4 regions of the Streptomyces sp. NPDC087310 genome follow, and region 4 is predicted to be linked to each of the others. Evidence: riboswitches for the same ligand, from Rfam matches in the RefSeq annotation. Region 4 holds a riboswitch; each other region holds the start of a gene.

Region 1 (7,059 bases), on a different contig from region 4:
TCGTGCTCCCATACGGTCATCCCCCGGGCGGTCACCTTCCGGATCAGCGGCCGGCCCGTGGCCAGGCACTCGGCCGCCGGCGAGGCGTCCGGGTAGACGGCCACCACTCCGCGCGGGACCACCGCCTCGGGGCACCCCTCCAGTACGGACCGGGCGGCGACCCGGCGCAGCTTGACGGGGCTGCTCGGCACCCCTGCGCGCGGGTCCTCGCCGCCCTCGATGGAGGGGAGCAGGTCGACGGTGACGAAGTCGGCGAGCTGCGGGACGGCCACCTCGGCCAGCTCCTCCGCGGTACGCACGAGGTCCAGGGTGGAGCCGATCCGGACGCTGGCGTCGTTGAGCAGCACCAGCCGCTCCCTGGCCAGGTGTTCCTCGGTCGTGTCGCGCGCGGAGAGGAGCACGCCCCGCACCGTTCCTCCGGCGTCCCGCACCGGGACGAGGGAGAGCGCCCAGACGCTCTCCCGCTCGTGGCCCGCCAGCCGCAGGGCCGCCTGCCCCTGCTGCCGCGCGCCCGTCTCCAGCACCCGGCGCATGAGCTGTTCCGTACGGTCGCCCTGCGGGTCCGCCACGATCTCCGAGACGCGCAGGCCCCGCATCGCCTCCTCGGGCAGTCCGAGCACGCGTTCCATGTCCTTGTTCGCCAGCCGCAGCCGCAGGCTGGTGTCGTAGAGCGCCATCGTGGCCGGGGACTGGGCGAACGCCCACATCACCAGTGCCTCGTCGTCCCGGGGTGACGACGGCGGGCCGGGCAGGGCGGAGACCAGGAGCCATCCGCCGTCCCCGCTCCCGTTCCCGCCGCCCCCGCCGTCCGGTGGGCGCCGGTGGGCCAGCAGGTTCACCGGGAGGCTGCGGCCGTCCCGGTGGAGCAGCGTCACCCTCCCGTGCCACCGCGGCAGCGTCTCCAGGGCACGCACCGTCGGGGCGTGCGGTTCCCCGGCGAGCAGTGCGGCGGCGGGCCGGCCGACGACCTCGGAGGACCGGTACCCGAGGAGCCGGCGCGCCCCCTCGCTCCACCCCGTGACGATGCCGCGCGGATCCACCGTGGCCCTGGCCGTGGCGGCCCCCGCGGCGGGATCCTCCGGCCGCGGGGGCCGGTCGTCGCCGGTGGTTCCCGATCGCGTCATCGTGCCCAGCCCGCCCTCACCTCGGTCTTTCCACCATGGGCCGTGGCCGGGTCACCGGCAACCGAGAGCGGAGTCCGGCGGCGCGAGCGCCCCGGGGGATCCCGCCGCCGGATCCATCACCGCAGACCCATTGACCCCGTGGGGCTCACCTATCTAGCCTCCGTTCTTGTACGTGGACGATGTCTCTGTATGGAGACGAGCGCTGATCACGCTCCGCCGCGGGACGCGCCTCGCCCGCGTACACGCCCTTTGCTCCACCGCACGGTTCATCCGCTTGTCCGGTGCACAGTTCAAAGGGGAACCGACCCATGCCACTCGTCGTCGTCGGGATCAGCGTGCTGGTCCTGCTCTTCCTCATGACACGGCTCAAGCTGAACGGTTTCGCCGCACTCCTGCTCGTCGCCGTCGGTGTCGCCCTCGTCCAGGGCATTCCCCTGACGAAGATCCCGGACATCCTCTCCGAGGGCATCGGCGGGCAGATCGGCGACACGATGCTCACCATCGGGCTCGGCGCCATGGTCGGCCGGGTGATGGGGGACTCCGGCGCCGCCCAGCGCATCGCCACCCGGCTCCTCGCCGTCTGCGGCACGCGCGGGGTGCAGGTGGCCATGGTGGCGACGGCCATGCTCATCGGCGTCACGATGTTCTACGAGGTCGCCTTCGTCATCATCGTGCCCGTCGTCTTCACCCTCGTACGGGTCACCCGGTCGAACCTGCTGTGGGTCGGGCTGCCGATGTCCATCGCCCTGTCCACCATGCACAGCTTCCTGCCGCCGCACCCGGGACCGACCGCGGTGGCCTCGGCCTTCCACGCCTCCGTCGGACTGACCCTGTTCTACGGCCTGTTCATCGCCGTCCCCATCGGCGCCCTCATCGCTCTGGTGTGGCCGCGGCTCGCGTTCATCCGGGCCATGAACCCCTCCGTACCCAAGGGCCTGGTGAGCGAACGGGTCTTCGAGGACGAGGAGATGCCGGGCACGGCCTGGTCGCTGGCGGTCGCCCTGCTGCCCGTCGTGCTCATCGCGGGCGCCGCCGTCACCGACATGGCCACCTCGGCGGACACCCCGGTCACCCACTTCGTCGCCTTCATCGGATCCGCGCCGATCGCCCTGCTGCTGACGCTGGTTGTCGCGATCTGGGCGTTCGGGCCGCGGATCGGCCGGGACCTCGCGGAGGTCAGCGCCTCGTGCCGGGGAGCGGCGCAGGCGATGGCGATGATCCTGCTGGTGATCGGGGCCGGCGGTGCCTTCAAGCAGGTCCTCGTCGACGGCGGGATCTCGGACTACATCAAGGACGTCACCGACGGCTGGTCCGTCTCACCGGTCGTCCTCGCCTGGCTCGTCGCCGTGATCCTCCGGGTGGCCCTGGGGTCGGCGACGGTCGCCGTCGTCACGGCGTCCGGCGTGGTGCTGCCGCTGCTCGCGGACAGCGGGGTCCCGCCCGAGATCATGGTGCTGGCCGTCTCCTGCGGCTCGGTCGCCTTCTCGCACGTCAACGACCCGGGCTTCTGGATGTTCAAGGAGTACTTCAACCTGTCGGTCGTCGAGGCGATCAAGACACGTACCACCTATACGACCGTGCTCTCCGTCCTCGGCCTGGGCGGTGTACTCCTCATGGAACGCGCCCTGGACGTCCTCAATCTGTGAACTCCCCACCGTCCCCGGGCCGTACGGCCTTCTCCGGGGCGTACGGCCTTCTCCGGGCGTACGGCCCCACCGGCACCCCCGGTCACCCCACCGGCACACCCCCGGTCACCCTCCTCGGTCACCTCCCGGTCACCGATCCTGGAAGGACTCCTCCCATGAGCCAGCCCGTCGTCACCGGCTTCTCCGTGTATCCGGTGGCAGGCCGTGACTCCATGGCGCTCAACCTCTCCGGCGCGCACGCCCCGTACTTCACCCGCAACGTCCTGGTCGTCCAGGACTCGCAGGGCCGGACCGGCGTGGGTGAAGTGCCGGGCGGTGAGCGCATCACCCGGACGCTGCGCGAGGCGGAGCCCCTGGTCGTCGGCGCGCGGGTGGGCGACCACAAGCGGGTGCTGCGCGCCCTCGGGGAGCGGTTCGGCGGCCGGGACGAGGCGGGGCGCGGCGAGCAGACCTTCGACCTGCGCACCACGGTGCACGCCGTGACGGCGGTGGAGTCGGCGCTGCTCGACCTGCTGGGGCAGCATCTGGAGGTGCCGGTGGCGGCCCTGCTCGGGGACGGCAAGCAGCGTGACTCGGTACGTTTCCTCGGGTACCTCTTCTACGTCGGCGACCCCGGCAGGACGGATCTGGAGTACGTCAGGGAACCCGGCGCGGACGTGGAGTGGTACCGCCTGCGCCGTGAGGAGGCGCTGACCCCGGAGTCGATCGTCCGGCAGGCCGAGGCGACCTACGCACGGTACGGCTTCCGGGACTTCAAGCTCAAGGGCGGTGTCCTGCCCGGCGCGGAGGAGGTCAAGGCCGTACGGGCGCTGAAGGAACGCTTCCCCGAGGCGCGGATCACCCTCGACCCCAACGGGGCCTGGTCGCTGCGGGAAGCCGTCGAACTCTGCCGGCCCCTGGTCGGCACGCTCGCGTACGCCGAGGATCCGTGCGGGGCCGAGGACGGCTTCTCCGGCCGGGAGATCCTGGCGGAGTTCCGCCGGGCCACCGGTCTGCCCACCGCGACCAACATGGTCGCGACGGACTGGCGTCAGCTCATCCACGCGATGGCGTTGCAGTCGGTCTCCATCCCGCTCGCGGACCCGCACTTCTGGACCATGCGGGGGTCGGTGCGGGTGGCCGAGCTCTGCCGTGCGGCGGGCCTGACATGGGGCTGCCACTCCAACAACCACTTCGACATCTCGCTGGCGATGATGGCCCAGTGCGGGGCCGCCGCCCCGGGGGAGTACAACGCCCTGGACACCCACTGGATCTGGCAGGAGGGCATGGAGCGGCTGACCGTGGAGCCCCCGCGGATCACCGCCGGCGAGATCGCCGTCGACGACACCCCGGGTCTCGGCGTCGAGGTCGACATGGACCGGCTGCTCGCGGCCCATGAGCTGTATCGGGAGAAGAAACTCTCCGGGCGGGACGACGCCGCAGCGATGCGCTTTCTGGTGAAGGACTGGGAGTTCGACGGCAAGCGCCCCTGCCTGGTGCGGTGACCCGGCCCGCCGGAAGGGACGCGTGAATCGACATGCCGTCAGAAGAATGAACGGCACGGAGAATTCGGTGGCGCCCCCGGTCAATTCCCGCGGACTGTCCGCAGTTGTCGGGGCGTCGGGTGGAGGCGTGCCGGATCCCGCAACCCGACGGCAGCCCGACGGCAACTCGGCGCGACCCAATGATGGGTCTTTGTCGGAATTGACCGTTAGGCGGATATAGGCATGATTAATGTGCCTTGACACCTCTAACGCCTTTTGCCTGTCCGATAATTCCGTTACGTTCGTGACCTGCGTCATACCCCCGGCGACGGGCGGGCGGGGCGAGGTGGGCGCTTTCTCTCACAGGGGAGGAAAGTTGAGTTCCCGGAACCTCTCCGGAAAGGCGATTGCGCCGCCTTTGCGGAACTTGTGCGGCCCTGATTTCTCGCTTACGTTCACGTCCATCCGGATGGACCGCCAAATCCTGCCGCCGTCCGGAATCCCACACACCTATCCGTCAGAAGGCAGGAGCGGGGGACCCAGGTAAGTCGCCGGTCCGGAATTCCGGACCGGCTCGGGGTGAAGCCGTACGCACCGTCGTACGGCCGGGCATCTCCAGCCCGAACCCGACAGCTCACCTCGCAGGCGACGGAGAGGAATTCGTCGTGCCCAGAAACGCCAAGCACCGCCGTTCCAGAGCTGGCTCCATCGCCCGTCGCCTCGTCGCGGTGGGCACCGGGGGCGCCGCCCTCGCGATCCCGCTGGTGTCCGCGGCCACCGCCCAGGCGGCGGAGGCCCCCGCCGCCCCGGCGAAGGCCACCACCTACGTCGTGGTCTCCGGCGACTCCCTGTCCAAGATCGCGCACGCGCACTCGGTCAGCGGCGGCTGGAAGAAGCTGTACGAGGACAACCGGAGCGCCGTCGGCGCCGACCCGTCGCACGTACGCCCCGGCCTGAAGCTGACCCTCAAGGGGACGGCCCCGGCCACCGCCGAGAAGACGGCCACCAAGGCGAGCACGAAGTCCGGTACGAACGGCTCCGTCACCCAGGCCGCCGCGAAGACGTACAGCGACAACCTGGACGGCTGGATCCGCGAGTCGCTCGACGTCATGGCCCAGCACGGGATCCCCGGCACGTACGAGGGCATCCACCGCAACATCATCCGTGAGTCCGGGGGCGACCCGAACGCCATCAACAACTGGGACATCAACGCCCAGAACGGCGTTCCGTCCAAGGGCCTGCTCCAGGTCATCGCCCCGACGTTCCAGGCGTACCACGTGCCCGGTACGTCGACGGACAGCTACGACCCGGTCGCCAACATCACGGCCGCGTGCAACTACGCCGCCGACCGGTACGGCTCGATCGACAACGTGAACGGTCCCTACTAGACCGGACCGGCGTCGCCCTCGCGCGCCCCGCACACCGGCCCCGGCCCCGCCGTCCTACGACGGCGGGGCCGGGGCCGGTTCCCGTACCCCACGCGGCACCCGTGTCACACGCGTCGCGCGCGCAGCTCCCGTACCCCCGCCACCGCGAGCACGAGCGCCGTCGCGCCCAGGGACCACAGGAGCTGCGGGCGGGCCGCGTCATCGGTGAGCATCAGGACGAACACCGTCGCGATCGCGGCGAGCGTCGCCCAGGTCAGGCCAGGGAAGAGCCACATCCTCAGGACCAGGCGCTCCGGTGCCTCCCGCTCGATGCGCGGGCGCAGCAGGAGCTGCGACACGGCGATCATCGCCCAGACGAAGAGCAGCACCGCGCCGACCGCGTTGAGCATGTACAGGAAGACCGTGTCGGGCCACTTCAGATTGAGCAGTACGGAGACGAACCCGAACGCCACCGACGCCAGCACCGCCCGCCGCGGCACACCCGCGCCGCCCACCTTCAGCAGGGCCTTCGGCGCCTCGCCCCGTTCGGCCAGCGAGAAGACCATCCGGGACGAGCCGTAGAGGTTGGCGTTGAGCGCCGAGAGCAGTGCCACGAAGACCACGATGTTCATGATCTGTCCGGCCGACGGGATACCGATCGCGTCGAGGACGGTGACGTACGGGCTGAGCCCCGCCTTCTGCGCCGTCCAGGGCAGCACGGTCACGATGACCGCCATCGAGCCGACGTAGAAGAACAGGATCCGGAAGACCGCGCTGCGCACCGCGCGGGCCACCGAGCGCACCGGGTCGTCGGACTCGGCCGCCGCGATCGTGACGACCTCCAGACCGCCGAAGGCGAAGATCACGGCGAGCACCCCGGAGGTGACGCCCTGCCATCCGTTCGGGAGGAAGCCGCCCTGTCCGGTGAGGTTGGCGAGACCGGCCGGGCCGGTGTCGGGCAGGACGCCGAAGATCGCGAGCAGCCCCAGAACCAGGAACGCGACGATCGCGAAGACCTTCAGGGCCGCGAAGTAGAACTCGAACTCGCCGAAGTTCTTCACGGCCGCGAGGTTCGCGCCGGTGAAGACCACCATGAAGACCAGGACCCAGGCCCACTGCGGTACGGAGGGCAGCCAGCCGTTCGCGATCTGCGCCGCGCCCGTCGCCTCCACGGCGAGCACGACGACCAGCAGGAACCAGTACAGCCAGCCGACGCTGAACCCCGCCCACCGGCCGAGCGCGCGCTCGGCGTGCACGGAGAACGAGCCCGACGCGGGCATCGCGGTCGACATCTCGCCCAGCATCCGCATCACGCACATCGCGAGCACGCCCGCGATCAGATACGAGACGACGATCCCGGGACCGGCCAGCGCGATCCCGGCGCCGGAGCCGACGAAGAGCCCGGCGCCGATGACACCGCCGAGCCCGAGCATGGTGAGGTGGCGCTGCTTGAGCCCGC
Region 2 (7,059 bases), on a different contig from region 4:
ACGGCGACGGAGCGACAAGGGCGAGGGGCACAGACCATGAGCGAGGGCGTACACGCCGAATCCACTCCCGCGGCGAGCGGTGACCCGGCGGGGGACGGCCGCCGCGTCCGCGTCGTGCTCGTCGACGACCACCGGATGTTCCGTACGGGCGTCCAGGCCGAGATCGGCCGTACGGAGGAGACGGGCGTCGAGGTCGTCGGCGAGGCGGCCGACGTCGACCAGGCGGTCACCGTGATCACCGCGACCCGCCCCGAGGTCGTCCTGCTCGACGTCCATCTGCCGGGCGGCGGCGGGGTCGAGGTGCTGCGCCGCAGCGCCCCCATGATGGCGGCGTCCGAGAATCCGGTGCGCTTCCTGGCCCTGTCGGTCTCGGACGCGGCCGAGGATGTCATCGGCGTGATCCGGGGCGGCGCCCGCGGCTATGTCACCAAGACGATCACCGGCACGGACCTGGTCAACTCGATCTTCCGGGTCCAGGAGGGCGACGCGGTCTTCTCGCCCCGGCTGGCCGGCTTCGTCCTGGACGCCTTCGCGTCGACGGACGCGCCCCCGGTGGACGAGGACATGGACCGGCTCACCCAGCGCGAGCGCGAGGTGCTCCGGCTCATCGCGCGCGGGTACGCCTACAAGGAGATCGCCAAGCAGCTCTTCATCTCGGTGAAGACCGTGGAGTCCCATGTCTCGGCGGTCCTGCGCAAGCTCCAGCTCTCCAACCGGCACGAACTGACCCGCTGGGCGACGGCCCGCCGACTGGTCTGACAGGCCGTCGGCCCCAGACCGCCCGGCCCGCCCGCCCGCAGCTCACGAGCAGTGCCAGCGGGTGACGTACAGCCGCCCCTGATGGTCCAGTACGCCGCGGATGCACTCACCGGGGCGGGTGTCGATGACGCCGGTCAGCTCGGCGCGGCCGTGCCGGGTGAGCCGGGTGCCGAACCAGCCGGGGAAGGCCGTGATCCGGGCGTCCTTGCGCTGGTACCCGAGGCGTACGGGGATCTCGGGCCCGACCCCGGTACGCACGTACCGGGTGGTGAACGGGCCCGCGCCGCCGATCGGCCCCTCGACGCAGAGCCGGCCGCCGGACAGATCCCCGCAGCCCTTCGGGGTGACGCCCACGGGCGCCAGGACGAACAGCGCGCCGACGACGAGGAACGTCGCACTGACAGCGGTGGCTCGGCTCACGACCGCCCCTTTCCTGTCCACTTTTACCGGCCGATGGCCTACTGCTGCTCATCGTGAACCGGAGAAGGGGACGGGGCACCCCGGCATGGGCCGTCGGAGACAGCGGTCCGGAGACCGGGGTGCGACGCCAGGGCACCCCGGGGCGTCAGGCGGGGCGCGCGGCGCCCGTGAACGGCATCTCGTCGACCGACGCGAGCCGGACCGCCGTACCCGGCCGTGGCGCGTGGATCATCTGCCCGCCGCCCACATAGATCCCGACATGGCTGATGCCGGAGTAGAAGAACACCAGGTCACCGGGGGCCAGTTCGGAGCGCGCCACGCGCCGGCCCGTGTTGACCTGCGTGTAGGTGGTACGGGGCAGGGCAACCCCGGCGGCGCGCCAGGCGGCCTGCGTCAGCCCCGAGCAGTCGAAGGAGCCGGGGCCGGTCGCGCCCCAGACGTACGGCTTGCCGATCGCCCCGTACGCGAAGGCGACGGCGGCCTCGGCCCGCGCGTTCGGCGCCCGTACCGCACCGCGTGGCGTCCCCCGGTCCGCGCGCTCCGCGTACCCGCCGTCCTGCCCCTGGTACTGGCCGCGCTGCTCGGCGGTGAGCCCGTCCAGGAGCCGCCGGGCGGAGGCGATCTTCCCCTGGATGGTGGACTTGTGCCGGGCCAGCTCGGCTCGGCGGGCCGTGAGATCAGCGAGCTGGGTGTCCGCCCGGGAGCGCAGTCCGGCGATCCGCGACAGATCCCTGCGGATCCCGGAGACGGCGGCGGCCTGCCGACTGCCCGCCCGCTCGGCGAGACCGGCCCGCTCCAGGTAGTCCTCGGGCCGGGAGCTGAGGGCGAGCTGCACGGCGGGGTCGAGGCCGCCGCTGCGGTACTGCGCGGTGGCGATCGAGCCGAGTTCGCCGCGCGAGGTGTTGAGCCGGTCCGTCCTGCGCGTGGCCTCGTCGCGCAGCGCGTCGAGCGAGGCGCGGGCCTCGTCGGCCTTGGCCTTCGCGCCGTTGTACTGCTCGGTGGCGGTCTCCGCCTGCGTGTACAACACGTCGACCTCGGCCTTGATCTGCGCGGGGGTGAGCCGGGGCTCGGTGTGCGCGGGTCCCGCCGCTGTGGCGGTCGCCGCACCGGCGAGCGCGAGCGTCGCAGCGGTGCGGCCGGCCTGCCGGGAGAACGGGCGCTGTCTGGGTTTTCGGTGGTTCCGGTGCGCTGCCACGGGGGCGGGGTCCGTTTCCTTCGGTTCCGTCGATTCCGTGCGGTACGGCCGCGCGGTACGGCCCGGGGAGGGGGCCGTACGCGAGAGGTTAGGGCGCAGGTCACGACATGGCCTCGGCATGGCGGGTATTGGCGGGAGGTGAAGGTTCCGGGGCGTTTCGTGATCACGATCGTCTGTACGGAGTGCGCCCTTCCGGACGGTCCCGACCGATCGCGGAAGTAAGCCGCACCTCACCGAACCGGGGTGATAAGGGCCCGGCTACGCTCCCGGCATGGACGTACTCATCAATGTCTTCGTCGCCCTGCACATCATCGGCATAGCCGCCCTGCTCGGCGGTTTTCTGACCCAGACGAAGGCGATGAGCGCCGGCGCGGCGCGCTTCACCCCACCGATGCTGCACGGCGCGCTGACGATGCTGATCACGGGGATGGTGCTGGTGGGCCTCAACCAGGCCGACGACCAGCCGCTCAACAACATCAAGATCGGCGTCAAGCTGGCCGTCCTGGTCGTGATCCTGGGCATCGTGTACGTGAAGCGGGACGACGAGGCCGCCGAGAAGCCGCTGTTCGGCGCGGTGGGCGGGCTGACCGTGGCCAACATCCTCATCGCCACGCTCTGGACCTGACCCCCGGCTTCCCGCGCGGACCTGACGACCGGCGGTGAGCGCCGAGGCGCGGACACCACCGGTGACGCCGGTGACACGGAAAGCCGGGGCCGGAGACGGCCGCCTCACGGGGGCCCAGGGGCCCCTGAGGACCACTGAAGGCCACCGGCCGGTTATAGCGGGCTGGAGGGCCGGCGGGCTCAGAGGGCCACTAGAGGGTCACGCAGGGCGGACGCTGCCGTAGATCGGCATGTAGTAGATCGATTCCTCGCGCACGTTCGCGCCCGGCTTGGGCGCGTGGACCATCATGCCGTCGCCGATGTAGATGCCGGCGTGGCTGGCGTCGTCGTAGAAGAAGACCAGGTCGCCGGGGAGCAGGTCATCGGTGACGACGCGCGTGCCGGCGTTCACCTGCTCGCCGGTGGAGCGCGGCAGTTCGACGCCCGCCGCCCGCCACGCCGCCTGGGTCAGGCCCGAGGAGTCGTACGAACTCGGCCCCGAGGCGCCCCAGACGTACGGCTTGCCGATCTGGGCGTCGGCGAAGGTGAGCACCTTCGCCGCCTTGGCCGCGTACGTACCGGCGGTGTCGCCGCCCGTCCCGGCCTCCGCACCGGTGCCGACGGCCGTGCCCGCGTCCGTGCCCGCGATCGTGTTCGCGATCGTGTTCGCGCCCGCGTCCGTGTCGGCCGACGAGGGCCGGGCGTGCGACCGGGGACGGGCCTGGGCCTGAGTCTGTTCCGCCTCGCGCCGGCGCTCCGCCTCCGCTTCGGCCTCCGCCTTGTCGCGGGCCTCCGCCTTGGCCTGCGCCTCCGCCGCGCGCCGGGTCTCTTCTTCCCTCTTGCGCTCCAGGGCGGCCAGCCGCGCCTGCTCCTCAGCGGTGAGCCGCGCCAGCAGCGAGCGGGCCTCGGCGAGCTTCCTCTGGATGCTCTCCTTACTGGTCCGCAGGTACTCCGGCGACTCGTCCGGCGACTCCGGGCGCGTGACCGCCGGGCCCGGTACCTTCGGCGGCTCGGTCGGCCGCGCCGGGTAGGCGGTGACGGCGCCCTGCTGACGGCCGGTCAGCCGGTCCGTCGTCCCCTCCGGCGCGACGCGCGCCTGCGGGGTGTCCGCGAACAGCACGGCGGCCGCGGGGGTGCCCGCGCCTTCCCTGGACTGCGCGGCCACGGAGGAACCGAGCGTACGGCGGGCCTCGTTCAGCTTGTCCGCACTCTTGGCGACACCGTCGATGCTCCTGGCGACGCCGTCGATGACCCGGTCGACCGCGCGCTTCTGCTTGGCCGTCGTCTCCTTCGCCTTGGTGGCCTTGGTGAAGGTCTGCGTCTCCCCACCGGCCTGGCGGTACAGGGCGTCGACCTTCTTCTGCACCTCTTCGACGGACGGTTTGGGTTCCGCGGGCGCGGCGTCCGCGCTTTGCGTCGACAGCAGCGTGACCGAGGCGATGGCGGCCGTCGTCACTCCGACCGCGGGGGAGCTGACGTGTTCTCCGCTACGGCTGCGCGACTTGCGATGCGACGCCAAGTTCGGCATCTCCTTCCGTGGACCGCCTACCGGGTTAGCTGTCGGGTTCGGGCGGAACGGAAGGCTGCCCTACGGGCCTTGAACGTACGGCGAACGTACGGCCCGATTCACCCCGGTCGTGCAGAGTGGGTCCCCGGTTCCGAACTTCCTTGCGGAAAGCCCGGATTCGGCGTGGGCCGCCCGCTCGGCGCGGATCGCCGTCAGAGGTACGGGCTGCCTGATCGAGCACGCTAGCCAAGATGTGGCGCTGATGTGAAGGTGGATGGCCGATATGCCCGATACATTTCTGTGACCATTTCCTCGTGTGGAGTGCAAGGAGCCCCAATGCGGGGTATAGCGTTACGCTGCGTATGTGAGTCGGGACCGTCCGGCGCGCCGGTACGGCTCACCGGGCCGACTTCCCCGGCCGGCTTTCCCGGTCCGGCGCCGACTGTCAGTGCGGCGGCCTAGACTCGTTAAGCGATGAGCAGCCTCTTTGACGACAGTTTCCTGGCCGACCTCCAGCCCTCCGGTGACGAGCACCCCCCGCCGCCCGAGGACCAGGACGAGCACGCCCCGGAGCAGGTGCCCGACGACCTGTTCCAGGGCGCTTACGACGTGCCCCCGGCCCGGGATCCGTACCACCGCGACGGCGCTCCCCGTACGGTCATCGACCCCGCCGCGCTCCTCGAAGGGCTGAACGAGGAGCAGAGCGCGGCCGTCGTGCACACGGGATCGCCGCTGCTCATCGTCGCCGGGGCCGGATCCGGCAAGACCCGGGTGCTGACCCACCGGATCGCGCATCTGCTCGGCACCCGCAGCGTCCACCCCGGCCAGATACTGGCGATCACCTTCACCAACAAGGCCGCGGGCGAGATGAAGGAGCGCGTCGGGCAGCTCGTCGGCCCCCGCGCCCAGGCGATGTGGGTGCTGACCTTCCACAGCGCCTGCGTGCGGATCCTGCGGCGCGAGTCGAAGCGGCTCGGGTTCACCTCGTCGTTCTCGATCTACGACGCCGCCGACTCGAAGCGGCTGATGGCGCTGGTCTGCCGCGATCTGGATCTCGACCCCAAGCGCTATCCGCCGAAGTCCTTCAGCGCCAAGATCTCCAATCTGAAGAACGAGCTGATCGACGAGGAGACCTTCGCGGGGCAGGCCGTCGACGGCTTCGAGAAAACGCTCGCCGAGGCGTACCGGATGTACCAGGCGCGGCTGCGCGAGGCCAATGCCCTGGACTTCGACGACATCATCATGACCACCGTCCACCTGCTCCAGGCGTTCCCCGACGTCGCCGAGCACTACCGGCGCCGCTTCCGGCACGTCCTGGTGGACGAGTACCAGGACACGAACCACGCGCAGTACACCCTCGTACGCGAGCTGGTGGGCCCCTCCGGCGAGGGCGAGGACCCGGCCGAGCTGTGCGTCGTCGGCGACGCCGACCAGTCGATCTACGCCTTCCGCGGCGCCACCATCCGCAACATCCTCCAGTTCGAGGAGGACTACCCGGACGCGACGACGATCCTGCTGGAGCAGAACTACCGCTCCACCCAGACGATCCTCAGCGCCGCCAACGCGGTCATCGAGCGCAACGAGAGCCGCCGCCCGAAGAACCTGTGGACCAAGGCCGGCGCCGGCGCCCAGATCACCGGCTACGTCGCGGACACGGAGCACGACGAGGCGCAGTTCGTCGCCGACGAGATCGACCGGCTGACGGACGCGGGCGAGGCCAAGGCGGGCGATGTCGCCGTCTTCTACCGGACGAACGCGCAGTCCCGCGTCTTCGAGGAGATCTTCATCCGGGTCGGCCTGCCGTACAAGGTCGTCGGCGGAGTGCGCTTCTACGAGCGCAAGGAGGTCCGCGACGTCCTGGCCTATCTGCGGGTCCTCGCCAATCCGGAGGACAACGTACCGCTGCGCCGGATCCTCAATGTGCCCAAGCGCGGTATCGGGGACCGCGCGGAGGCCATGATCGACGCCCTCGCGCTCCGGGAGAAGATCACCTTCCCGCAGGCGCTGCGGCGCGTGGACGAGGCGTACGGCATGGCGGCCCGCTCCGCCAACGCCGTCAAGCGCTTCAACACGCTGATGGAGGAGTTGCGCACCATCGTCGAGTCGGGCGCGGGGCCCGCCACGGTCCTGGAGGCCGTGCTCGAACGGACCGGCTATCTGGCGGAGCTTCAGGCGTCGACCGACCCGCAGGACGAGACGCGGATCGAGAACTTGCAGGAACTGGCCTCGGTGGCGCTGGAGTTCGAACAGGAGCGCAGCCAGGCCGCCGCGCGTGCCGACGACGACGGCACGGAGGGAGAGGGCGACGGGGACGGTACGGACGCTGCCGCCGCCCCGGCCGCGACCCCGACCCTCGCCGAGTTCCTGGAGAAGGTCGCGCTCGTCGCCGACTCCGACCAGATCCCCGACGAGGACGAGGACGGCTCCGGTGTCATCACCCTGATGACGCTGCACACCGCCAAGGGCCTCGAATTCCCGGTGGTGTTCCTGTCGGGCATGGAGGACGGCGTCTTCCCGCACATGCGCGCCCTCGGGCAGACGAAGGAGCTGGAGGAGGAGCGCCGCCTCGCGTACG
Region 3 (7,059 bases), on a different contig from region 4:
CTGCGACCGGGTGGCCCGGCTCGCGGGCGACGAGCCGGGGATGCGGATCGTGCCGTTCCGGGGCGAGTACTACGAGCTGGCCAGGCCGGAGCTGGTGCGGGGGCTGGTCTATCCGGTGCCGGATCCGGCGTTCCCGTTCCTCGGGGTGCATCTGACCCGCTCCGTCGACGGCAGCGTGCACGTCGGGCCGAACGCGGTCCCGGCGCTGGCCCGCGAGGGGTACACCTGGACCGCCGTACGCCCGGCCGAGCTGGCCACGACGCTGGCCTGGCCCGGGGCGTGGCGCACGGCGCGCGACCACTGGCGGTACGGCGCGGGCGAGCTGCGCCGCTCCCTCTCGAAGCGGGCCTTCGCGACGGCCGTACGGCGGCTGCTCCCCGCGGTCAGGGACGCCGACCTGCGCCCCGCGGCGGCGGGCGTACGGGCCCAGGCGGTCCTGCGGGACGGCACCCTGGCGGACGACTTCCTGATCCGGCGGGCGGGCCGCACGGTCCACGTCCTGAACGCGCCGTCACCGGCGGCGACCGCGTCGCTGCCCATCGGCCGTGAGGTGGCGCGGAGGGCGCTCGCGGTGCTGGCGGAGGAGCAGGGCCCCGGGGCGGTCCGCCGGGTTCCGTAGAATTGGTGCGGCGCGGCCGGATCCCGGCCGTACCGCACCCCGTACCCGCACCCCACCCCCGCTACCAGCCACTCCCACCAGCCCGGATTGCCGAGATGACCGAGAACCCCACAGCGAGCCGTCCCACGGGCCCCACGGTGAGCCGCCCTGCGGTGAGCCGTCCCGCGAGCCGGATGTTCCCGGACGGCACGGGCCCCGCGGCCGACCCCGCCGGCTCGCACTTCGAGCGGCGCATCCGCAGCTTCCAGCCGCGCCGCAGCCGGGTGACCACCGGGCAGGCCGACGCGCTGCGGCGGCTCTGGCCCGCCTGGGGCCTGGACATCGACGGTCAGCGGGTGCTCGACCCCGGCGCGCTCTTCGACGGGCTGCCGGTCGTCCTGGAGATCGGCTTCGGGATGGGCGAGGCGACGGCGCGGATGGCCGCCGACGCCCCCGGCACCGGCATCCTCGCCGTCGACGTGCACACCCCGGGCCAGGGCAATCTGCTCCGGCTCGCCGAGGAGAACGGGCTGTCCAACGTACGGGTGGCCAACGGCGACGCGATCATCCTGCTCCGCGAGATGCTGCCCGCCGCGTCGCTCGACGGAGTACGCGTCTACTTCCCGGACCCCTGGCCCAAGAAGCGGCACCACAAGCGCCGGCTGATCCAGCCGGAGTTCCTGGACCTGGCCGCGGCCCGGCTGAAGCCCGGGGCCGTACTGCACTGCGCGACCGACTGGGAGCCGTACGCCGAGCAGATGCTCGCCGAGCTGACGGCCCATCCGGACTTCGGCAACACGGCACCGGACGGCGGCTACGCGCCACGGCCCGCCTTCCGGCCGCTGACCCGGTTCGAGGGCCAGGGGCTCGACAAGGGGCACGCGGTGCACGACCTGCTGTTCCGCCGTACCGACAACGGTTAGGGTCCCCCGGGATCACCCGGGGTGATCGCCGGGTGTCAGTGCTCCTCGTTAGGGTCATGGGGTGTCAGAACCGTCCCCGCAGCGCCTCGACCCGCATCCGGCCATCCCCGTCTACGAGCAGCAGGAGCAGCTCGGCGACCTGTGGAGCGCCGTGCCCGAGCCTGCCCGCAGGCGCTACCGGCCGACGCGCGCGTTCTGGCGCAACAGGGCGGTCAGGGCCGGGGCGTTGATCACGGTGCTCGCGCTCTGCGCACTGGTGATCCTCGCGCTCGTCCGGGAGCAGACCGGGCCCCAGGGCTTCCTGGTGGGCCTCGGGCTCGCCGTTCTGCCCGTACCGCTGCTGGCCGCGGCCTTCCGCTGGCTGGACCGGGTCGAGCCGGGCCCGTGGACGAATCTGCTGTTCGCCTTCGCCTGGGGCGCCTTCGCCGCGGCGCTCGTCGCGATCATCGCGAACTCCTTCGCGACGGAGTGGATAGCCACCGCCACCGCGGACCCGGCCGGCGCGGAGTCCCTGGGTGCCACGGTGATAGCGCCGGTCGTCGAGGAGAGCGCGAAGGCCACGGCGATCCTGCTGATCTTCCTCTTCCGCCGGAGGAGCTTCACGGGGCTGGTCGACGGCGTGGTGATCGCGGGCTTCAGCGCCACCGGCTTCGCGTTCACGGAGAACATCCTCTATCTGGGCAACGCCTTCGGCGAGGACCAGAGCCAGGGGCACTCCGGGCTGAACTCGGTCACGGCGGCGACCTTCTTCGTACGCGTCGTGATGTCGCCGTTCGCGCACCCGCTCTTCACGGCGGCGACGGGCATCGGCTTCGGCCTGGCGGCGGTGGCGGCCCGGCGCCAGAAGGTCCGCCGGGTGGTCTTCCCGCTGCTCGGGCTGGTCCTCGCGATGGGCATGCACGCCCTGTGGAACGGGTCGGCGTCGCTGTTCGGGCCCTTCGGCTTCTACGCCGTGTACGGGGCGTTCATGGTGCCGGTCTTCGGGCTGCTGACCTGGCTGGCGATCTGGAGCCGCCAGCGCGAGCTGCGGACCCTCGCGGCCGAGCTGCCCGCGTACGCCGCCGCGGGCTGGCTGGCCCCGGCCGCGCCCCTCGCGCTCTCCTCGATGCGGGCGCGCACCATGGCGCGGGGGTTCGCGAGCCGCAGCCACGGGCGCGCGGCGGCGCGGGTGGTGGGGGAGTACGAGGCGTTCGCGACGGCCCTGGCGTTCCTGCGCCACCGGGCCGGGCGGGACCCGGTCGGCCCGGACTTCGTGGAGCGCGAGCAGGAGCTGCTGCACCACCTGTGGGAGCGCAAGGAGATAGCGGGGCCCGCGCTGACCTATGCGGCGCGGGCCACGGGCCGGGTGCGGGTACCGCCGCCGTACATCGACTACGACGGCTACAACCCGTACCGGCAGTACTGATCCCCCGCGAGGGCGGGGGCCAGGGCGGACGGGGCGGGGCTCAGGGGTTGATGCCCTTGCCGTTCAGCCAGGCCATCGGGTCGATGCCCGCACCGCCGGAGGTGTGGACCTCCAGGTGGAGGTGCGGCCCGGTCACGTTGCCGGTCGCGCCGACACGGCCGATGACCTCACCGGTGGAGACCTTCTGCCCGGCGCTGACGGAGAGCGAGGACTGGTGCGCGTACCAGACCTCCGTGCCGTCATCCAGCTCCAGGACCGTGCGGTAGCCGTACGAGCCCGACCAGCCGGCCGACTTGACGGTGCCGCTGTGCACGGCCTTGATCGGGGTGCCCGTGGGCGCCGCGAAGTCCAGGCCGGTGTGGTAGCCGGAGGACCAGAGGGAGCCGGACTGCCCGAAGGAGGAGGTGAGGGTGTACGAGGAGGTGGGGAGGGAGTAGCTGGCCGCCAGCTTGGCGAGACGTTCCTTCTCGGCCTTGGCCTTGGCCTCCGCCTCGGCCTTCTTCTTGGCCGCCTCGATCTTCTTCTCGGCGTCGGTCTGGCGCGCCTTGGCCTGGGCCGCGGCCTTCTCGGCCGCCGCGTCCTGCACCGCCGCCTTCTGCGTGGCGTCGGCCTCGGTCTGCTGCCGCTCGGCCTGCTGGAGGATGCGGGCGCGCAGCGCCTCGCCGGCGTCGGTGGCGCCCTGTTCGGTGTCCGAGATCGTCAGCCCGGCGGTGGTCAGCGGCTCACGGGCCAGCACGTCGGACTCGGAGTCCGAGTCGTCCGAGCCGAGATAGGCCATCCCCGGCAGGGACTTGGCGTCCGGAAGGTTGTCCGCGATGGCATCGGGCAGGGATATGGAGACAGCGGGCTTGTCCTGCGCGGTGGCGATGCCGCCCGCGCCGACAGCGGCGATGACGCCGACGCCGAGGACGGTGGAGCTGCGGGCGAGTCCGTTGCGCTGTCTGGCGACGCGGTGCTTGCCGCGTACGGGACGGACGGACTCCTCGGTGGGGTTCCACTCCCCCCAGGTGCCGGGCGCCTCGTTCTCACCGCCGCTGCCGAAGGAGTGGGGTTCGAAGGTCGCCGTGGGGGCAGACTGGTTGGACGCCACTGAGGCGTGCTCCTTTCCTTCCTTCTCGCCTACCGGGTTAGCTGACGGGTTCGGAGCAGGAAGGTCTCCTACGGGTGTCCCCTGCCACGCAAAGCGGCAAGTAACTCCCGATTCACCCCAATGGGTGGTTCCCCGGTTCCCTCGCGGGATTCGGCGCGCGCGCACGGTGCCATCTCTGACGACGGCTGGGACGACCGCGCTGCGTTATCGAACGTTAATAGAGACCAGGGCGTTATTCCAAGCTGTTCCCGGTGATCGTTAACGACTTCGCATCGGACGTACCGGGACACAAGAACGCGCATCAGGGCGAGTTGATCGACGCCCGGGGCATATCCGTCCACCGCACATACTTGACGGTATGTCATTTGTTGTGCGGAGGGGTACGTACCGATCACGGTTCGTGACCGCCGGTGGTGACGCCCCCTCACACTTCCCTCACGGACTCGCGTCACGGGGGCCGACGGAGGCCGACGCGGGGAGCCTCACGGACTCGCCTCATGGACTCGCGTCACGGCACGATCGGCATCGTCCTGCGCCGCTCCGGCTCCCCCTCCGTGGGCCGGCTGACCGCCAGCAGCGCCATGTCGTCCTGGCTGCCGCCGCCCGTGTGCAGCCGTACGTCGTCGATCAGCGCCTGGAGCATCTCGTCGGGCCCCTGGAAGATCCGCCCGTTCAGCCGCTCGCGCGGGACGTAGAAGACCCCCTGGTCGTCGCGCGCCTCGGTGAGCCCGTCCGTGTAGAAGAGCAGCGTCGCGCCGTCGGGGTACGCGGACTGCTCCGCCCGGTCCGGCCACGCGCCCAGCTCGCTCATGCCGAGCGGCAGCGCGGGGTCGCGCGGCGCCAGCATCCGTACAGCTCCGTCGTGGCACATCAGCAGCGGCTCGGGATGCCCCCGGTTGACGAGCCGTACGACGCCCTCGCCGTGCGGGATCTCCGCCAGTACGGCCGTGGTGAACCCCTCGAAGACATCGAGCCCGTCCCGCCGCGTCCCCTCGCGCAGGAGCGAGCGCTCCAGCCGCTGCGCGACCCCCTCCAGCGAACTCTCCTGCTCCGCCGCCTCCCGGAACGACCCGATGATCACGGCGACCGCCTCGACCGCCTCCAGCCCCTTCCCCCGTACGTCACCGACCACCAGCCGCACCCCGTACGGCGTGTCCTGTACGGCGAAGAGGTCCCCGCCGATGAAAGCGCCCTCCTGCGCCGCCTCGTACCGCGCCGCGATCCGCAGCCCCCCGATCCGCTCCGCGGGTCTGGGCAGCACGGCGCGCTGGGCGGTCTCCGCGATGATGCGGGCGGAGGCCAGCCGTTCGCCGCTGCGTCTGACGACCCCGTTGATGTAGAGCGCGAGGGCGGAGACGACCAGCACCGTCAGCAGCTCGCTGATCGACACCACCGTGGTCAGCGTGCCCGTATGGGCGCGCAGCGCCACCTCGGCGGCGAGCGAGGCCAGGGCCACCAGCAGGGTGCCGAAGAGCGGGTAGAACGGCGCCGCGATCAGCGGGGCGGCGGCGAAGAGCGGCGAGGAGGTCACCCGCGTCGGGGTCGCCAGGTCCAGGATCACCCCGCCGATGATCACCAGCGCGGGCAGGAACCGGACGAACCGGCGCCCGGCGAGGCGCCGCCCGTACCCGTACGGTCCGCGCTGTCCGTACGGCGCCCGGTCCCCGGCCTGTCCCAGGTCCCTGGCGGGGTCGCGCCGGTGGTCGCGCCCGTTCGTACCGGTGGCCCAGAAACCCGCACCGTCGGCACCCCAGAACCCGGCGCCGTCGGCGTCCTGCCTGGTCCTGCCGCCGAGGCGTTCTCCGATCTTCCTGAGCTTCCCCACCAGTCGTCTCCTGCCCGATCCGCCGACGGCTGCGGACGGTACCGCGCTCCACCCAGGCTGGCCGCTGCCGCGCCGGGCAGCGACCCGCCGTCGGCCGACTGGGCTACGGAGAACCGGTACCACCGATCAGGAGACCGGTACTGCCGACAGGAGACCGGTACTGGACCACGGAGAACCGATGTGGAAACGCTCAGTCGGTCAGGTGGCGCTCGGCGTACACCTTCATGGCGTCCCGCACGAGCACAGCCGTACCTTCACCGTACTGGTCATACGTCGCGGTGAAACGTGGATCATCGACGTACATGGCCGTCACCCCGATGACATAGGACCTGGTGGGCTCCATGGTCACCGACAGCCAGTCGCAGTGACGCCGGGCGATCGCCTGCGCCTCGTCGCTCGACGCGCCGTGCCCGGCCGCCGCCGTACGCCCCCAGTCGCGGGCGATCGACTCGTGCTGCTCGACGAACGCCCGGCGCTCCCCCTCGCTCAGCGAGCGCCACCAGCGGTCGCTCTTCTCGTAGGCGGGGCGGCCCCACCGCTCGGTGACCTCCTGCTCGTACCGCGTGTGCGCGAAGCCGTCCAACACTTCTTCCGCCATGAGTTCCTCTCCGTTCTCGGTCTTGTGGAGAGTGGTCCGCACGGACGCGATCAGCCGTCCGATGCGCTCGCGCTCCTGCTCCAGCAGCCCCAGATGGCCCCGCAGGGCGGCGGCCGTGTCCTGCCGGCCGTCGAGTACCCGGGCGATGTCCGGCAGCCCGAGCCCCAGCTCCCGCAGCAGCAGGATCCGCTGGAGCCGGACCAGGGCGTCCTGGCCGTAGTACCGGTAGCCGTTGGCACCGGTCCTGCTGGGCTCCAGCAGCCCCAGTTCGCCGTAGTGCCGGAGCGTACGGCTCGTCGTACCGGCTTTTTTCGCGATGTCCTGGATCGACCACTCCATGACGTTCACGGTAGAAGTTGACGTTACGTAAAGGTCAAGCCCCGACGTCGGGGCCGGAGTCTTGGACCGGAACACGACGAAGGCCCGGATTCCTCAAGGAATCCGGGCCTTCGTTTTCTTCCAGTAGCGGGGACAGGATTTGAACCTGCGACCTCTGGGTTATGAGCCCAGCGAGCTACCGAGCTGCTCCACCCCGCGCCGTTGAATGCAACTCTACGCCATCCGGAGCACGGTCATGACCACTTACCCGGCGGGGCCTCCGGAAGGGCGCTACGCGGCCT
Region 4 (7,059 bases):
TCACCGAGCGGACGAGCAACGGAACCCGCACCCTCGACCCGTACTCCCGGCTCCTGGAGGACCGGATCGTCTTCCTGGGCACGCCCGTCGACGACACCGCGGCGAACGATGTGATCGCGCAGTTCATCCACCTGGAGTACGCCGCGCCCGACCAGGACATCAGCCTCTACATCAACTCGCCTGGCGGCTCCATCAGCGCGATGTCCGCGATCCACGACACGATGCAGATCGTCACCTGCGACGTGGCCACGACCTGTCTCGGCCAGGCCGTCTCGACCGCCGCCGTCCTCCTGGCGGCGGGCGCGCCCGGCAAACGGCTGGCGCTGCCCGGCGCCCGGATCGTCCTCCGGCAGCCCGCCGCCGAGGAGCCGATGCGGGGACAGCCGTCCGATCTGATGATCCACGCGCAGGAGTTGCTGCGGCTGCGGGAGCTGGTCACCGCGACGCTGGCACGCCACACCGGACGGAGCACCGAGCGGATCGCCGGCGACATCGACCGGGACACGATCCTCGACGCGCCGGGGGCGCGGTCGTACGGACTGATCGACCACGTCGTCCAGAACCGCAAGACCTCCGCCGGCGGGCGGTGAGCGCCGGTGCTGCCACCCGAACTGCCGCCGCTGCCCGCCCTCACCCGGGCCGAGGGCGAGGTCGTCGACCACTATCTGCGGATCGTGGACCTGCTGGGCCGGATCAACCCGGCGCGCGGGACGGACACGTACGGCGCCCTGCGCGCGGCCCAGGCGCTGCCGGCTCAAGTGGCCGGGCTGCGGGACGCCCTGACGGCCATGCACCGGCGGGGCGAGAGCGAGCTGTACGCGGCGACCCTGGCCAGGGCGTTGCGGACGCTCGACGGGGAACGGCGGGCCGCGCGGGTCACCGTGCCGCCCGAGCACCCGGCCTGACGGGGCGTCGCCTTCCCGTATGGCCGCGCCCATATGAGAAGGACTCGCACATTCGGCGTATGAACTGACTGGACGGATTCGGCGAGACGAGTTGCGCGAACCGACCGGAGTGTCGGCGCGCTTGATCGTTACGTCGCAGGTACGGCCCTCATCGGCCCGCGCCGGCCGGGAGCGGAACACCCCCTCGCCACCCACATGGACCAAGGGTGAGGAACTTCACATATCGTCGTTTCAACTCGGAAATCCACTGGTTTCTGGGTCAAGATCCCTGGGACGACAAGCCCCCGCCACCCCCGGCGGGGCGGTCCGGGCGGACGCCGAGTCCTGCCGCCGTTCCGGATGTCGGGTCGACAGGAGTGGATCGGCAGGAGTGGAGGACCCAGGCAGTACGGGACGACGCCCGTCGTGGTCGTCCCTCGGGGTGAAGCCGTTCACGCGGCCGGGCAACTTCGCCAGTCCGAACCCGACAGGTCATCCTTCACAGGCGGCTGACGAAGGGTTGCGCATGACTGCGCAGACACATGTCCCGTCCTTGCTGTCCCGGGCGGGGGCCGTATCGGCCCTCACGATCGCGGCGGTCGCCGGCACCATGCTGGCACCTGGCGCGGCGTCAGAGGCCGAGGCCGCCACGCTCAGCGTCAAGGCCCTGAAGGTCGCGGCGTCGAAGAAGGGGTCCCCGTACCGGTACGGCGCGACGGGCCCGCACCGCTTCGACTGCTCGGGTCTGACGCTCTATTCGTTCAAGAAGGCGGGGAAGAAGCTCCCCCGAACGGCACAGGCCCAGTACAACAAGACGCGGCACATCTCCTCGTCCTCGCGGCGCAAGGGTGACCTGGTCTTCTTCCACTACGGGAGGAGCGTGTACCACGTCGGGATCTACGCGGGCAAGGGAAAGATCTGGCACTCGCCGAAGACCGGTTCGCTGGTACGGCTGGAGAGGATCTGGTCCAAGAAGGTCTGGTACGGCCGGGTGAAGTGAGCACCCGCCGGCCGCCCCGCCCCAGGGAGGCATGGAAGTCCCTCCATGCCCTGGAAGACCTCAGGCAGGGGTGGCCGGCGTCAGCGGGACCGTCCAGGGCAGCGCGATCCAGACGGTCTTGCCGCCCTCGTCCGTCGGGATGACCGACACCCGCCCGCCGGCCTCGGCCGTCAGCGAGCGGATGATGACCATCCCGCGGCCGTTGTCCTGCTGCACGGCGGCCGGAAGCCGCTGGGGCCAGCGCGGATGGCTGTCGGTGACCCCGACGCGCAACTGCTCCTCGCGGTCGAGCCGTACCTCCACGGTGAACGTGGGCGACTGGCCGAAGGTGTGCTGCACGGCGTTGGTCGCCAGCTCGGAGACGATCAGCCGGACGGTGTCCGCCGTGGCCGCCTCGCCCGGCAGCCCCCAGTCGGTGAGGAGCTCCGCGACATATCTTCGGGCCGTCGGCACCGATGCGGGCTCGCTCGGCAGGGTGATGGATGCTTCCTGGTGGTCGGCCATGGCGACGCTGTCCCTTTCCCGCCGGACCGGACTCCGGCGCAGAGCTGATGGCTGCGCGGACGGCCTCGGAACCGTGCTGCGCGACAGCCTGCCACTGATCGCACCATCCGTACCTCCGATCCACCGAGATCTGCATATATCTGTCGCTCAAAGCGGTGAACTCTGCAACGCGAGACCGTATTTGGGCGCCGGAAAGATAACTTCTCCGCCTTGGCGTCGTATCGGTGCGACGGAGAAGGAAGCGGAGAGGTGATTCGGCCATGCGGCATATTCCGGTGGTACGTCGGCAGCGACTCGGGGACGAATTGCGCAGACTGCGCCGGAGCGCGGGGCTCACCAGTGACCAGACGGCCCGGCTGCTCGGCTGGCACCAGTCGAAGGTGAGCAGGATCGAGACCGGCGTGAGCGGGGTGCGGGACGGCGACCTGGCGGCGCTCCTCGACGCCCTGGGGATCGAGGACCGGCGGCTGCGCTCGCTGCTGCGGGCCCTCGCGGGCACGGCCGACGGCGCGCCGGGGTGGTGGACGGCGTACCGCGCGGTGATCCCGCCCACGTACCGGGACTTCATCACGCTGGAGTCCCAGGCGAGCACCGCGCACACGCTGGAGACCTCGGTGGTGCCCGGACTGCTCCAGACCCCGGCCTACGCCCGCGCCGTGACCAGGGCCGCGCTGACGGGGACGCCGGACGGGACGGTGGACTCGCTGGTCGACGTGCGGCTCACCCGCCAGGAGGTGCTGACGCGGGCGGCGGCGCCGCTGCGTCTGCACGCCGTGGTCGACGAGGCCGTGTTACGGAGGGAGGTGGGCGGGCCCGGGGTGATGCGGGATCAGTTACGGCGGCTGACCGAGCTGGCCCGGCTCCCCCGGATCCGTCTCCAGGTGCTGCCGTTCGCCGCGGGCGGCTACGCGGGACTCACCGGCCCCTTCGTCATCTTCTCTTTTTCGAACATTACCGATCTGGATTTAGTCATTCTCGACCATTTAACGAATAGCCTCTATCTGCAACGGAAAGAGGACCTTGAGGCGTACCGCGTCGCCTTCCACGCGATGCAGGCACACGCCCTCTCGACACAGGATTCATTGGATCTCATCGCCGGGATCAATGACGGCGCGTAGGGAGCATCATGTCCGCTTGCCTCGCAGGGCCCCTCACCTCTCTTCCCTTACCCCTTTCACCCCCGCGGAGGTGGCGGCGCAGCAGTCACAGCGTCGGCGCCAACAACTGCGTGGAGTGCGCCCGTAACGACGCGGGCGCGCTGGCCGTACGGGACTCCAAGAACGCCGCCCGCCCCCACCTGGCCTTCTCCGCCGGTGCGTGGACCTCCTTCGTCCGGGCGCTGGACGGGCGGGCCCCTGCCGCGTAGACGGGCCGTCAGCCCGCTTCCGGGGCCGCGGACCCGGCCCCGGGCGCGAGCGCCACGACCGTACGCACCGCCGCGCCCATCTGGTCCTCCGTCAGGTCGGCGCGGGCGGTCAGCCTGATCCGGGAGATGCCGTCCGGTACCGAAGGCGGCCGGAAACACCCCACGGCCAGCCCCGCCGCCCGGCAGTCGGCGGCCCAGCGCACGGCCGCCTCAGGCGACGGCGCCTGTACGGAGACCACGGCGGCGTCGGGCCGTACCGCCGTCAGTCCCGCCCCGGTCAGCAGCCGGTGCAGCGTACGGGCGACCTCCCGGGCCCGCTCGGCCCGTTCGGGCTCGCGGCGCAGCAGCCGCACGCTCTCCAGCGCGGCGCCCACCGCCGCGGGCGCGAGCCCCGTGTCGAAGATGAACGTCCGCGCGGCGTTGACGAGATGGTCGATCACCCTGGCCGGTCCCAGGACGGCGCCGCCCTGGCTGCCCAGGGACTTGGAGAGGGTGAGGGTCGCCACCACCCCCGGGGCGCCCGCGAGGCCCGTCGCGTCGAGGGTGCCCCGGCCGCCCGCGCCGAGCACCCCCAGGCCGTGCGCGTCGTCGACGAGCAGGGCAGCGCCCCGGCCCCGGCAGACCGCGGCCAGCTCCGCCAGTGGCGCGGCGTCACCGTCCACCGAGAAGACGGCGTCGCTCACGACCAGCGCCCGGCGCCCGGGGTGCGCGTCGAGCGCCTTCGCCACGGCCTCGGGATCGGCGTGCGGTACGACGACGGTCTCGGCGCGGGAGAGCCGGCACCCGTCCACGATCGAGGCGTGGTTGCCCGCGTCGGAGACGAGGATCCCGTCGCGGGCGGTGAGCGCGGTGAGGGCGGCGAGGTTGGCCGCGTAACCGGACGAGAGGACCAGCGCGGCCTCGAAGCCGCAGAACTCGGCCAGCTCCCGTTCGAGTTCGGCGTGCAGGGCGGTGGAGCCGGTGACCAGCCGGGAGCCGGTGGCGCCCGCGCCCCAGCGGCGGGCGGCCGCGGCGGCGGCGCCGGTCACGGCGGGGTGCCGGGTGAGGCCGAGGTAGTCGTTGCTCGCCAGGTCCAGCAGGGCGGAGTCGGCGGGGCGCGGCCGGAGCGTACGGACCAAGCCGGCGCGCTCGCGGCGCAGCGCCTCCCCGTCGGTCCAGTCGAAGGGGTCGGCGGGGGCGGCCCCGTCGGCGGGACCGGTCCGGTTCGAAGGGGCGGCCCCGTCCGGGGGCGCGGTCCGGTCGGAGGGAGCGGTCCGGTCCGGGGGATTCTGCTCCATCGGTCCCGTCCTTGCGTCGGCGGCGTCGGCGTCGGGCGTCCGCGGCGGTGTCCCGTCCGGGACGTTTCCCGCACCGTGTCCTTTTGTAGGCAGCTCACAGACCCTAACCGCCCGCGAACCCATTCTTAGTGTGGTCATGCACACACCTCGCTCGGGCGGTGTTGTGGGATTCCTCCGTGGTCATGACGCGCCCGGATAGGTCAGGATCGGCACCATGGATCTGCTGAACACGCTGGTGGAAAAGGGCCTGCGGCGCGAGTCGCCGACCCGTGAGGAAGCGCTCGCTGTGCTGGCGACCTCGGACGACGAGCTGCTCGACGTGGTCGCGGCGGCCGGCAAGGTGCGCCGTCAATGGTTCGGGCGGCGGGTGAAGCTGAACTATCTGATCAACCTGAAGTCCGGCCTGTGCCCGGAGGACTGCTCGTACTGTTCCCAGCGGCTCGGTTCGAAGGCGGAGATCCTCAAGTACACCTGGCTCAAACCCGACGAGGCGTCCAAGGTCGCCGCCGCCGGGGTCGCGGGCGGCGCCAAGCGGGTCTGCCTGGTCGCGAGCGGCCGGGGGCCGACGGACCGGGACGTCGACCGGGTCTCGCGGACCATCGAGGCGATCAAGGAGCAGAACGAGGACGTCGAGGTGTGCGCCTGTCTCGGGCTGCTCTCGGCGGGCCAGGGCGAGCGGCTGCGCGCCGCGGGCGCCGACGCGTACAACCACAACCTCAACACGTCCGAGGCGACCTACGGCGACATCACCACCACCCACACCTACGCCGACCGGGTGGACACCGTGCGGCAGGCGCAGGCGGCCGGTCTGTCGGCCTGTTCCGGGCTGATCGCCGGTATGGGGGAGAGCGACGAGGACCTGGTCGACGTGGTCTTCTCGCTGCGCGCGCTGGACCCCGACTCGGTGCCGGTCAACTTCCTGATCCCGATGGAGGGGACGCCGCTCGAACGGGAGTGGCACCTCACCCCGCAGCGCTGTCTGCGGATCCTGGCGATGGCGCGGTTCGTCTGCCCGGACGCGGAGGTCAGGCTCGCGGGCGGGCGCGAGGTGCATCTGCGGACGCTTCAGCCGCTCGCGCTGCACCTGGTCAACTCGATCTTCCTGGGCGACTACCTCACCAGCGAGGGCCAGGCGGGCCAGGCGGACCTGGACATGATCGCGGACGCGGGGTTCGAGGTGGAGGGCGCGGGCACGACGACGCTGCCCGAGCACCGTACCGGCGGCTGCACGCCGTGCGGCGGTGACGGCGGCGGCGCCTGCGGCGGGACCGAGGAGTCCGCGGGCGATGCCACGGCCGCGGCGCCGGACGGCGGGACGAAGGCACCGGCCCCGTCGGGACTCCGTACGGACCTGGTCTCCGTACGGCGCAGGGGCGCCGGCACCGACCTGGCGCCCAATGCCTGATCTGCCCTCCCCCGCCGGACCGCCCTCCCCCGCCGGACCGCTCACGCCCGACGCGCTGCTCGCCCTGGACCGGGCCCATGTCTGGCACCCGTACGGTCCGATGCCGGGCCGTACGGATCCGCTGGTCGTGGAGTCGGCCTCCGGGGTACGGCTGCGGCTCGCCGAGGCCGCGTACGGCCGGCGTGAGCTGGTCGACGGCATGTCGTCCTGGTGGTCGGCGATCCACGGCTACAACCACCCCGTGCTCAACGAGGCGGCGCGCGGCCAGCTCGACCGGATGAGCCATGTGATGTTCGGCGGGCTCACCCATGAGCCCGCCGTCCGGCTCGCGGCCCGGCTGGTCGAGATCACGCCCGAGCCGCTGCGCCATGTCTTCCTCGCGGACTCGGGCTCCGTCTCGGTCGAGGTCGCCGTCAAGATGTGCCTCCAGTACTGGCGTTCGGCCGGGCGGCCGGCCAAACAACGGCTGCTGACCTGGCGCGGCGGCTACCACGGCGACACCTGGCAGCCGATGTCGGTGTGCGACCCCGACGGCGGGATGCACGGGCTGTGGTCGGGGGTGCTGCCCCGGCAGATCTTCGCGGACGCGCCGCCGGCCGTGTACGACGAGACGTACGCCGACG

What was found. Region 4 has a riboswitch for cyclic di-AMP ahead of ACIO3P_RS23730 (C40 family peptidase). Riboswitches for the same ligand answer to the same signal wherever they lie in the genome.
Region 1: another riboswitch for cyclic di-AMP. It lies ahead of ACIO3P_RS09430 (transglycosylase SLT domain-containing protein); the one in region 4 lies ahead of ACIO3P_RS23730 (C40 family peptidase).
Region 2: another riboswitch for cyclic di-AMP. It lies ahead of ACIO3P_RS16800 (C40 family peptidase); the one in region 4 lies ahead of ACIO3P_RS23730 (C40 family peptidase).
Region 3: another riboswitch for cyclic di-AMP. It lies ahead of ACIO3P_RS10545 (M23 family metallopeptidase); the one in region 4 lies ahead of ACIO3P_RS23730 (C40 family peptidase).

The regions. Positions count from the first base shown of each region.
Region 1 covers NZ_JBIUYF010000002.1:845,822-852,880, reverse strand. The annotation lists gene ACIO3P_RS09445 (SpoIIE family protein phosphatase) at 1-1,124, opposite strand, end outside; gene ACIO3P_RS09440 (gluconate:H+ symporter) at 1,433-2,770, shown strand; gene ACIO3P_RS09435 (enolase C-terminal domain-like protein) at 2,926-4,254, shown strand; cyclic di-AMP (ydaO/yuaA leader) riboswitch at 4,731-4,894, shown strand; gene ACIO3P_RS09430 (transglycosylase SLT domain-containing protein) at 4,899-5,621, shown strand; gene ACIO3P_RS09425 (amino acid permease) at 5,726-7,059, opposite strand, start outside.
Region 2 covers NZ_JBIUYF010000004.1:359,592-366,650, forward strand. The annotation lists gene ACIO3P_RS16780 (response regulator transcription factor) at 37-759, shown strand; gene ACIO3P_RS16785 (hypothetical protein) at 802-1,179, opposite strand; gene ACIO3P_RS16790 (NlpC/P60 family protein) at 1,325-2,374, opposite strand; gene ACIO3P_RS16795 (hypothetical protein) at 2,646-2,999, shown strand; gene ACIO3P_RS16800 (C40 family peptidase) at 3,198-4,505, opposite strand; cyclic di-AMP (ydaO/yuaA leader) riboswitch at 4,504-4,678, opposite strand; gene pcrA (DNA helicase PcrA) at 4,959-7,059, shown strand, end outside.
Region 3 covers NZ_JBIUYF010000003.1:19,033-26,091, forward strand. The annotation lists gene lhgO (L-2-hydroxyglutarate oxidase) at 1-619, shown strand, start outside; gene trmB (tRNA (guanosine(46)-N7)-methyltransferase TrmB) at 715-1,521, shown strand; gene ACIO3P_RS10540 (PrsW family intramembrane metalloprotease) at 1,583-2,926, shown strand; gene ACIO3P_RS10545 (M23 family metallopeptidase) at 2,967-4,016, opposite strand; cyclic di-AMP (ydaO/yuaA leader) riboswitch at 4,028-4,182, opposite strand; gene ACIO3P_RS10550 (PP2C family protein-serine/threonine phosphatase) at 4,525-5,694, opposite strand; gene ACIO3P_RS10555 (MerR family transcriptional regulator) at 6,032-6,778, opposite strand; tRNA gene ACIO3P_RS10560 (tRNA-Met) at 6,903-6,976, opposite strand.
Region 4 covers NZ_JBIUYF010000006.1:181,496-188,554, reverse strand. The annotation lists gene ACIO3P_RS23740 (ATP-dependent Clp protease proteolytic subunit) at 1-590, shown strand, start outside; gene ACIO3P_RS23735 (hypothetical protein) at 597-905, shown strand; cyclic di-AMP (ydaO/yuaA leader) riboswitch at 1,211-1,407, shown strand; gene ACIO3P_RS23730 (C40 family peptidase) at 1,411-1,884, shown strand; gene ACIO3P_RS23725 (ATP-binding protein) at 1,945-2,388, opposite strand; gene ACIO3P_RS23720 (helix-turn-helix domain-containing protein) at 2,649-3,506, shown strand; gene ACIO3P_RS23715 (DUF397 domain-containing protein) at 3,515-3,754, shown strand; gene ACIO3P_RS23710 (8-amino-7-oxononanoate synthase) at 3,763-5,031, opposite strand; gene bioB (biotin synthase BioB) at 5,246-6,436, shown strand; gene ACIO3P_RS23700 (adenosylmethionine--8-amino-7-oxononanoate transaminase) at 6,429-7,059, shown strand, end outside.